DNA from 3 places in the Azoarcus sp. CIB genome. Region 1 is predicted to be linked to each of the others. Evidence: predicted binding sites of a transcription regulator. Region 1 holds the regulator's gene; each other region holds the start of a gene.
What was found. The regulator FNR, encoded in region 1, switches genes on or off when oxygen is low (the NO sensors DNR and NnrR bind a similar motif). The targets are predictions, from matches to a motif close to TTGANCTAGNTCAA.
Positions count from the first base shown of each region.

Region 1 (3,274 bases):
CTGCTGGATCACCGCGTCACGCGCACCCTGCCGCACCTCATCGACACCGTGTTTCTCGGCAGCGCGATCACGCTTGCGACCATGAGCGGCCAGTACCCCTTCGTTGCGCCGTGGGTCACCGCAAAGGTCGTCGCGCTTGTCGTCTATATTCTTCTCGGCGCGACCGCGCTGCGCTGGGGGCGCACCATGCGCGTCCGAGTGCTGGCGCTGCTCGCGGCCCTGCTAACCTTTTCATGGATCGTGTCGGTGGCTCTGAGCAAGAACCCGGCAGGATTCATCGCGTTTGCCGGAGTGTTCCGATGACCGATTCGCTGATCCCTTCGTCCCCGGGTTTCGAGACGCCTCTAGAGATGCTCGAAGCCTGCCACGAGCGCCTGCAGGCGCAACTTGCAACCCTCGCGCGGCTCGCCGCCTGGCTGCCCGAGCATGGCCCGGACAAGCAGGCGCAGCAGGCGGCAGTCAACGTGATGCGCTACTTCGACATCGCTGCCGTGAAGCACCATCAGGACGAAGAGGACGATCTCTTTCCCGTCCTGCGGGCGCGTGCCGATGACGCCCGGCGTACCGAACTCGGCACGCTCATCGACTGGATCCTGGCCGATCACCAGAAGCTCTTTGCCGGCTGGGCGCGGATGCGGGCACGGCTCGAGCGCATCGCCGGCGGCGAAAACGCCGATCTGTCGCCTGCAGATGTCGAGGCGTTTGCCGACGCCTACCGTCGGCACATCCAGCGCGAGGAGGGCGATCTGCTGCCGATCGCTCGCGGTCTGCTTTCCGAGGAGGATATTGCCGCCCTGTCGGGAACGATGACCGCGCGGCGGCGTCAATAGCCCACGACGTGGGCGATCGGCCGTACGAAGGGGGAAATCCCCCCTCAGGGGCGTGGCGACGGGTGCTGGATCAGCCGCTTCAGGCCGATGATGTCCAGGATGCGGATGTGCTTCTGCTGCACCGCGATCAGGCCGTCGTCCTGGAACTTCGAAAAGGCGCGAGACACCGTTTCAAGCTTCAGGCCCAGATAGGAACCGATCTCCTCGCGGGTCATGCGGAGGTGGAACTCCGCCGGAGAGAAGCCGCGCGCCGTGAATCGCTGGGACATGTTGAGCAGGAAGGCCGCCAGGCGCTCTTCTGCGCGCATGGAGCCGAGGAGGGTCATCACGCCATGGTCACGCACGATTTCGCGGCTCATCACCTTGTGGAACTGCAGTTGCAGCCCCTCGACCACCCGCGACAGCTCTTCGAGCTTGCTGTACGCGATCACGCAGACTTCGCTGTCCTCCAACGCGATCGCGTTGCACGAATGGGTTTCGGTGCTGATGCCGTCGAGGCCCAGCATTTCGCCGGTCATCTGGAAGCCGGTGACCTGTTCGCGACCGTCCTCGAGCAGCACGTCGGTCTTGAACGAGCCGGCGCGGATCGCGTAGATCGCTTCGAAGGGATCGCCCGCGCGATACAGATTCTGCTGCCGCTTGATCTTGCGACGCGCGCCGACGAGTTCGTCGAGGCGGTCGATTTCCGATTCCGACATCCCGAACGGCAGGCACAACTCGACCAGGTTGCACTGGGAGCATGCGACCTTCAGACTCGCCACTGTAATCGGCACCGTCGCCTTCATTTGCACGATAATATTGTTCCTTCTACGTCGACCGAGAAGTGGCAGGCGCCCGGCGGAATGGACCGTTGATCCACGTCAACCACGAAACTGCGGCTTTTTGAGATCGTACGGAATGCACTCAAGCGATACAACCATGACCAGTCAGAAAGATCTTGTTTTCGACCAGCAGTTGATTCGTCGGTTCGACATCAACGGGCCTCGCTACACGTCCTACCCCACGGCCGATCGCTTCGTCGAAGCGTTCGATGCCCGTGCATTGCGGGACTGGCTGGCGCAACGCGGCGTCGGGGGCGTGAGTAAGCCGCTCTCATTATACTTCCACATCCCGTTCTGTAACACGATCTGCTACTACTGCGCCTGCAACAAGATCATCACCAAGGATCATGCGCGCTCCGCCAAGTACCTGAAATATCTCGACAAGGAAATCGAGATGCAGGCTGCCGCACTGGGTGGGAGCCATCAGGTGACGCAGCTGCACCTCGGCGGCGGCACGCCGACCTTCCTGTCGCACGACGAGCTGCGCGAGCTCATGGATTCGGTGCGTAAGCGCTTCACGCTCGTGCCGAACGGCGAGTACTCGATCGAGGTCGATCCGCGCAAGGTTGATTTCGACACCGTGAAGCTGCTTGCCGACCTCGGCTTCAACCGCATGAGCGTCGGTGTACAGGACTTCAACGAAGAGGTGCAGGAGGCGGTCAACCGCATCCAGAGCTACGACGAGACCAAGCTCGTGATCGACGCAGCTCGTGCCACCGGCTTCAAGTCGATCAGCATGGACCTGATCTACGGCCTGCCGCGCCAGAACATCATCAGCTTCAATCGGACGCTCGAACAGGTGCTGGAGCTGTCGCCCGATCGCATCTCCCTGTACAGCTACGCGCACCTGCCGGGCCTGTTCAAGCCGCAGCGTCGCATCGCGATCAACGACATGCCGACGTCGGACACCAAGCTGCAGATCCTGCAGTTGGCGATCCGCCGCCTGACCGAGGCGGGCTACGTCTATATCGGCATGGACCACTTCGCGAAGCCGGACGACGAGCTGACGATCGCCCAGCGCCAAGGGCGTCTGCACCGGAATTTCCAAGGCTATTCAACGCAGGCCGAGTGCGACCTGATGGCGTTCGGGGTCTCGGCGATCGGCAAGATCGGCCCGGTGTACGCACAGAACGTGAAGACGCTCGACGAGTACTACGACGCCCTCGATCGCGACGAGCTGCCCGTGCTGCGCGGCATCGAGCTTACTGCCGACGATCTGCTGCGCCGGTCGATCATCCAGGCCCTGATGTGCCACTTCGAACTGTCGATCGACTCGATAGAGATCGCGCACCTGATCAAGTTCGACGAATACTTCGCCGACGAACTCGAGGATCTCAAGGCGATGGAAGAGGCCGGCCTGCTGAAGGTCAGCGACAAGTGGATCAGCGTGCTGCCCGCGGGGCGGCTGCTGGTGCGCGGCATCGCGATGGTGTTCGACCGCTACCTGCGCTCCGACCGCGAGCGCGCGCGCTATTCGAAGGTCATCTGAGCCGCTCCGGCCGCCAGCGGCCGCGGGCTGTACGGGCCGGGAGAAGGTGATACAGTGCGGGCGTCCTCGGGCGCCCGCTTTGTTTTTTTGCGTCGCGCCCCCGGGCTTCTCCCGTCTTGCCGACTATCGCCATG
Region 1 is NZ_CP011072.1:3,465,914-3,469,187, reverse strand. Features, by position in the region: gene AzCIB_RS15410 (SirB2 family protein) at 1-303, shown strand, start outside; gene AzCIB_RS15405 (hemerythrin domain-containing protein) at 300-830, shown strand; gene fnr (fumarate/nitrate reduction transcriptional regulator Fnr) at 875-1,615, opposite strand; gene hemN (oxygen-independent coproporphyrinogen III oxidase) at 1,749-3,140, shown strand; gene AzCIB_RS15390 (sulfite exporter TauE/SafE family protein) at 3,272-3,274, shown strand, end outside.

Region 2 (3,274 bases), 2.3 Mb from region 1:
AAGTGGCGCGCGGTGAAGCAGCGCGCCGAGTGCGCGAGCGGCAGGCGGCCCCAGGCGAGCACTTCGGTCTCGATCGCGGGGGCGCCGGAGGCGAGGAGTTCGGCGAGCACCGCGCCCGACATCTCGGGCGGCACCATCCAGCGCGTCGCCCCCGCTTCGGCCAGCATCGACAGCGTCTGCGGGTTGAAGATGTTGAGCGTCGGCCCGGCGATCCAGTCGCGGCGTCCGGCTTTCGACAGCAATTGCACCGCGGACATGTCGTTGGCTTCGACGCGGAATTCGTCCTGCGCGACGATGCGGCGCAGGGCCTTGAGGTCGGATTCGGACTCGATCAGCGACTGCGAGGACAGCACAGCTTCCTTGCCGGCAGCCTTGAGCATCGCGGCGACTTCGAGCCAGTCGTCGGCGCGCAGTTCGTGGCGGCGCGAGCACACCGTTTCGCCGAGATATACGATATCGGCGGGGCTTTGCGCGATCTGCGCGTAGAAGTCGAGCGTTTCCTGGCGCGACCAGTAGTAGAGCAGGGGACCCAGTGCGATTTTCATGGTGGTGTTCACTTCCACGGCCGGTAGTACGCGCCGAGCGTATGGCTGCGGCCTTCGGAGACCTTGTCGAGTTCGGCGATCCACGCCGGCTGCACGGCGAAGCTGTCGGCGTCGCGCATCACGCGATCGATCGCCTCGCGCCACACGCGCGTGACCTGCGCGACGTAGGCGGGGCTGCGCTGGCGGCCTTCGATCTTGATCGCGCGCACGCCGGCACGGGCGAGGTCGGGCAGCAGTTCCAGCGTGTTGAGGCTGGTCGGCTCCTCGATCGCGTAGTAGGTCTCGCCGTTCACGTCGAAGCGGCCCTTGCACAGCGTCGGGTAGCCGGCGCGCTCGCCGTCGTCGAAGCGGTCGATGAGGATGCCGTTGAGGCGGGTTTCCATGCCCTTCGGCGTCTGTTCCCAGCGCACGTGCTTGCCCGGCGAGCAGGCGCCGTTGCAGTTGGGCGATTCGCCGGTCGCGTAGGCGGACAGCGCGCAGCGGCCTTCGACCATCACGCACAGGCCGCCGAAACCGAACACTTCGATCTCGACCTGGGTGTTGGCGATGACGTGCTGCACCTGCGGCAGCGACAGTACGCGCGGCAGCACGGCGCGCTGGATGCCGAAGCGCTCGGCGTAGAAGTTGATCGCCTCGTAGGTGGTCGCCGAGCCCTGCACGGACAGATGCAGGCGCAGCTGCGGATGCTTCTTCTGCGCGTAGGCCATCAGGCCGGGGTCGGCGACGATGATCGCGTCGATGCCGAGATCGGCGGCGCGGTCTACCGCGGCGGTCCAGCCGGACCAGTTGCCGGCCTGCGGGTAGGTGTTGAGGGCAACCAGCACCTTGCGCTTGCGGTCGTGGGCGTAGCGCACGCCTTCGGTCATCGCCTTGGCGTCGAAGTTCAGGCCGGTGAAGTTGCGGGCGTTGGTCGCGTCCTTGAAGCCGAGGTAGACGCAGTCGGCTCCATGGTCGACGGCCGTCTTTAGCGCCGGCAGGCTACCTGCCGGGCAGACGAGTTCGATTTTCGTATTGGAGGTCATGGCGGGGGTTGGGGAAAAAAGCTCCGCAACCATAGTGCCGCGGCGTCCGGCCCGCGTTGACGCGAATCAAGGGGCGTGCCCGTCGGCGGCACAAATCGCCGCGGGCACGGCCGGTGCGCGTGCCCGCGGCGTGTCGCCGTCACTGCGCGGCGTTGGGGAAGAAGAGCTGCTCGCCGCCGATCGTGTACTCGGCAATGGCCTTCTGTCCGGTGGGCGAGACGATCCAGTCGATGAACTGCTGACCGAGCTCGCGCTTCACGTGCGTGTGCTTCGCGGGATTCACGAGGATCACGCCGTACTGGTTGAACAGGCGCTTGTCGCCTTCGACGGCGATCACGAGGTCCTGGCGGTTCTTGAACGACAGCCAGGTGCCGCGGTCGGCGAGGATGTAGGCGCCGAGCGAGGCGGCCATGTTGAGCGCGGGGCCCATGCCGGAACCGGAGTCGCGGTACCACGGGCCCTTCGCCTGTTCGAGGTCGATGGCGGCGAGCTTCCACAGCCGCAGCTCGGCCGCGTGGGTGCCGCTCTTGTCGCCGCGCGACACGAAGGGCGCCTTCGCGGCCGCGACCTTCTTCAGCGCCTCGACGATGTCGCGCCCGCCGGTGACCGTGGCCGGATCCGCCTTCGCGCCGACGAGGATGAAGTCGTTGTACATCACGTCCTTGCGCTCGACGCCGAAGCCGTCGGCGACGAATTTCTCCTCGGCGGCGCGGTCGTGCACGAACACCACGTCGGCGTCGCCGCGGCGCGCCGTGTCCAGCGCCTGCCCGGTGCCGAGCGCGACGACGCGCACCTTGACGCCGGATTGCTGCTCGAAGCGCGGCAGGATGTGGCCGAAGAGGCCGGACTGTTCGGTCGAGGTCGTCGAGGCGACGGTGATGAACTTGTCTTCGGCATGGGCGCCGGCGATGCCGAGCAGGCAGGCGCAGGCGAGCAGCAGGGGGCGGAACAGACTTGCCATGAAGGGTCTCCGTGGTTCTTTATCGATCGCGCCTCGCGCGCGGGTGCAGGAATCCTTGTATCAAAACGTGCGCGGGCGGGTGCGGATGGCGTGGTGTGTGATTCGGCGACTTATGCATGGTCGTGCATAGGTGGGTTCGTCGCCACGTCGGGTGCGGCAGCGGTCGCGGATCGGGGAATCGTGTGATCCGTCTGGCGCGGCATAGGCCGGTCCGGCAGAAATGCATGTTGCTTTTTGTGCAGGCGCTGTCGGCGCGCACGGGCACGCGCAGCGCCGCAGCCAGGGGGGCGGGGATTTTCGGTTAAGCTCGATGCATGGGCGTGACACTTGATTACCGTTTCGTCGCCGGCTGCGAGGATGCGCAGCCGGGCGGCCCCCTGCAGCTGAGCAATCCGCTGACGGCGATGCTCGACGCGATCCGTGTGCAGGGCTCGATCGCCCGGCATGCGTCACCGTAATCGATCCGCCAACAGTCGAATCCCTTCCAATGCGCCGAGCCGTAAACTGATGGCGCTTGGCTTTCCAATCTGAGGTTCGGTGGGGTTGATGCGAATCAGCGTGCCATTGGCGCGTTCGCCAAAGCCGCGTACCGTCGGAATCGCTGTGCCCGCGCCGAGTTCGATGATCACCGAACTTTCAACCGGACCCAGCCATTGCTCCAGTGATTCATGAGTTTGAGATATGCTCTTGGAGCAAAATTTGTTCACGCATATAGACAATTCGAGGATGGCTGCAAATATGCAATA
Region 2 is NZ_CP011072.1:470,665-473,938, forward strand. Features, by position in the region: gene AzCIB_RS01955 (U32 family peptidase) at 1-545, opposite strand, end outside; gene ubiU (ubiquinone anaerobic biosynthesis protein UbiU) at 554-1,567, opposite strand; gene AzCIB_RS01965 (ABC transporter substrate-binding protein) at 1,707-2,528, opposite strand; gene AzCIB_RS24030 (hypothetical protein) at 2,849-2,986, shown strand; gene AzCIB_RS24035 (SIR2 family NAD-dependent protein deacylase) at 2,978-3,157, opposite strand; gene AzCIB_RS23600 (PDDEXK-like family protein) at 3,255-3,274, shown strand, end outside.
Region 2: a site for FNR is predicted at 1,624-1,637, ahead of ubiU (ubiquinone anaerobic biosynthesis protein UbiU). Genes of this name have one in related genera too.

Region 3 (3,274 bases), 2.4 Mb from region 1:
ATCAAGCCGGAGCTCGACGGGCGGGACATGACCGAAACCGCCGACCCCAAGGGCAAGCGCCTGTTCGTCGAGTTTGTCAAAGTCGTGCGCCAGGACGGCGCGGGTTTCGTCGACTATCTCTGGCCCAAGCCGGGCGAGAGCGAGCCGCAGCCGAAGATTTCCTACGTCAAGGCGTTCGCCCCCTGGGGCTGGATCCTCGGGACCGGCGTCTACGTGAACGACATGGACCGGGTCTTCTGGCGTCAGACGATGCAGACCCTGATTTTCGCCGGCATTGCCGTACTACTGCTGATCCTGGTGTCGTGGCGCATCGGTCGCGGCATCCTGCGTCAGCTCGGTGGCGAGCCGTCGGACCTGCAGCGCGTCGCCGTGCGGATCGCAGAGCGGGACCTGACTTCGCACGTCAAGGTGAAGGAGGGCGATTCGCGCAGCATCACCTACGCGATGGACCAGATGCAGTCGCGGCTGGCCGAGGTCATCCGGCGTGTGCGCGACAATGCTCACGACGTCACCGACGCCGTGCGTCAGGCCGCCGATGCCGGGCAGGCGATCCACGACTCGGCGCTGCACCAGACCGAAGTCGCCGGCAGCACCGCCGCCGCTATCGAGCAGATGGCCGTGAGCATCGCCCATGTGTCCGAGAACACCGACGAGGCGCGCGGCAATTCGCAGCGCACCGCGGAGGTCGCGCAACGCGGCGAGGACCTCGCCCGTGACGCCTCGGAGGGCATTGCCCAGATCTCGGAGACGGTCAGCGGCGCGGCCAAGCAGATCCAGGTGCTGCGTGACCGCTCGGGCGAGATCGGCGAGATCGCCAACGTGATCCGCGAAATCTCCGACCAGACCAACCTGCTCGCGCTCAATGCCGCGATCGAGGCCGCCCGCGCGGGCGAGCAGGGCCGCGGCTTCGCCGTCGTCGCCGATGAAGTGCGCAAGCTGGCGGAGCGCACCGGGGCAGCCACGGCGCAGATCTCGCAGGTGATCCAGTCCGTGAAGGCCGAGACCGAAAGCGCGGTGGCGAGCATCGAGCAGATCGTGCCCAAGGTCGACTCCGGCGCACGCCGCTCCCAGCAGGCGGCCGATGCGCTGCGCGAAATCCGCGAGGGCGCGCGCGACACGCTGGGTCGCCTCGAAGACGTCGTCTCGTCGATGAAGGAACTCACCGCAGCCAGCAACAGCGTCGCCACCAACATGCAGGAAGTCGCGCAGATGGCCGAGCGCAGCAGCAGCGAAATCCGCAGCAGCACCGAATCGACCGAGAAGCTCAGGCACAGCGCCGAGGCGCTCGAATCCCTCACCGCAGGCTTTCGCGTGGACTGAATCCCTTTCAGTACGGGGCATTTTGCCCCGTTTGATCCTGGTCAATAGAGCAAAGTTGACCGATCGGTAAACTTTGCTCTCTCTCCGATTCACCTCATCCAGGGTCATCCCATGCCTGTCACTCAGACCGTTCCCGCGGCTGCCCGCATGTTCCTCTCCGGCAACGACGCGGTCGCGCGTGCCGTCTGGGAAGCGGGCACCCGCGTCGCCGCTGCCTATCCGGGCACCCCGTCGACCGAGATCCTCGAAATCCTGTCGCGCTATTCCGGCCTGCACACCGAATGGTCGATTAACGAGAAGGTCTCGATGGAAGTGGCCCTCGGCGCCTCGATGGTCGGTGCGCGCGCGTTCTGCGCGATGAAGCACGTGGGCCTCAACGTCGCCTCCGATGCGCTGATGACGATGACGGTCACCGGCACCGAAGGCGGACTCGTGATCGCAGTCGCCGACGACGTCGGCATGTCCTCGTCGCAGAACGAGCAGGATTCGCGTTACTGGGGGCGCTTCGCGCACGTGCCGGTGCTCGAACCGTCCGACTCGCAGGAGGCCTACGCGATGACGCTCGCCGCCTTCGACCTGTCCGAGCGCCTGAAGAGCCCGGTGATCCTGCGCCTGACGACGCGCATCTGCCATGTGAAGGGCGTGGTGCACACCGGCGAGCGCATCGAGGTCGAGCCCAAGGGCTTCGTCAAGGATCCGCGCCACTGGGTCATGGTGCCCGGCAACGCCAAGCCACGCCTGCCCACCATGTTCGAACGCGAGGCCGCAGCGCGCGCGCAGGCGGAAGTCACCCCGCTCAACTTCCAGGTCGACGGAAGCGACCGCCGCATCGGCTTCGTCACCTCCGGGCCCACCTTCATGCACGTGCGCGAGGCCTTCCCCGACGCCCCGGTGTTCAAGCTCGGCCTCTCCTGTCCGCCGCCGCTCGAAAGCCTGCGGCGCTTCGCCGCCACGGTCGATACTGTACTGGTCGTCGAGGAAACCGAGCCCCTGCTCGAAACCGAGATGAAGGCCGCCGGCATCGCCTGCCACGGCAAGGACGTGCTGCCGCGCATCGGCGAACTCGCGCCCGACGTGCTGGAGCCCGCAGTCAGGCGCCTGCGCGGCGAGGTCGTGCCCGAGCCGGAGCATGTCCCGGCGCAGCAGGTCTTTCCGCGCCCGCCGACGATGTGCGTCGCCTGCCCGCACCTGGGCGTGTATTACACGCTGTCGCAGATGCGCAACGTCATCATCTCCGGCGACATCGGCTGCTACACGCTGGGCGCCGGCCACCCGTGGAACGCGCTCGACACCTGCATCTCGATGGGGGCGTCGATGGGCACCGCGCTGGGCATGGATAAGGGGCGCGGCAAGGCGGACGAGAACAAGAAGATCGTCGCCGTGATCGGCGACTCCACCTTCATGCACATGGGCATGCAGGGCCTGCTCGACATCACCTGGAACCGCGGCAACGTCACCGTGCTGCTGCTCGACAATCGCGCCGTCGGCATGACCGGCGGCCAGGACAACCCCGGCACCGGGCGCGACATCCACGGCGAGGAAACCACGCGCGTCGATTTCGCCAAGCTGTGCGAGGCGCTGGGCGTGAAGAAGGAGCGCATCCACGTCCTCGACCCCTACGAACTGCCCGTGCTGTTTAAGGCGTTGCGCGAAGAAACGAAGATCGAGGAGCCCTCGGTCATCATCACCAACCGCCCCTGCGTGCTGATCGACCACTACCAGCCGGCCAAGTCCTACACTGTCGAGGAGGACCGCTGCACCGGCTGCGGCAACTGCGTCGAAGTCGGCTGCCCGGCGATCCACGTTACGCGCCGCGACAAGGTGGTCAAGGCGTCGGGCAAGGAGGTCGATCTCTCCTTCGTGCGCATCGAGACGTCCGCGTGCACTGGCTGCGGCCTGTGCGTGCAGCCCTGCGCGCCCGAGGCCATCGTGCACGCCGATCCCGTGCAATCGG
Region 3 is NZ_CP011072.1:1,108,443-1,111,716, forward strand. Features, by position in the region: gene AzCIB_RS04940 (methyl-accepting chemotaxis protein) at 1-1,320, shown strand, start outside; gene AzCIB_RS04945 (thiamine pyrophosphate-dependent enzyme) at 1,432-3,274, shown strand, end outside.
Region 3: a site for FNR is predicted at 1,352-1,365, ahead of AzCIB_RS04945 (thiamine pyrophosphate-dependent enzyme). Genes of this name have one in related genera too.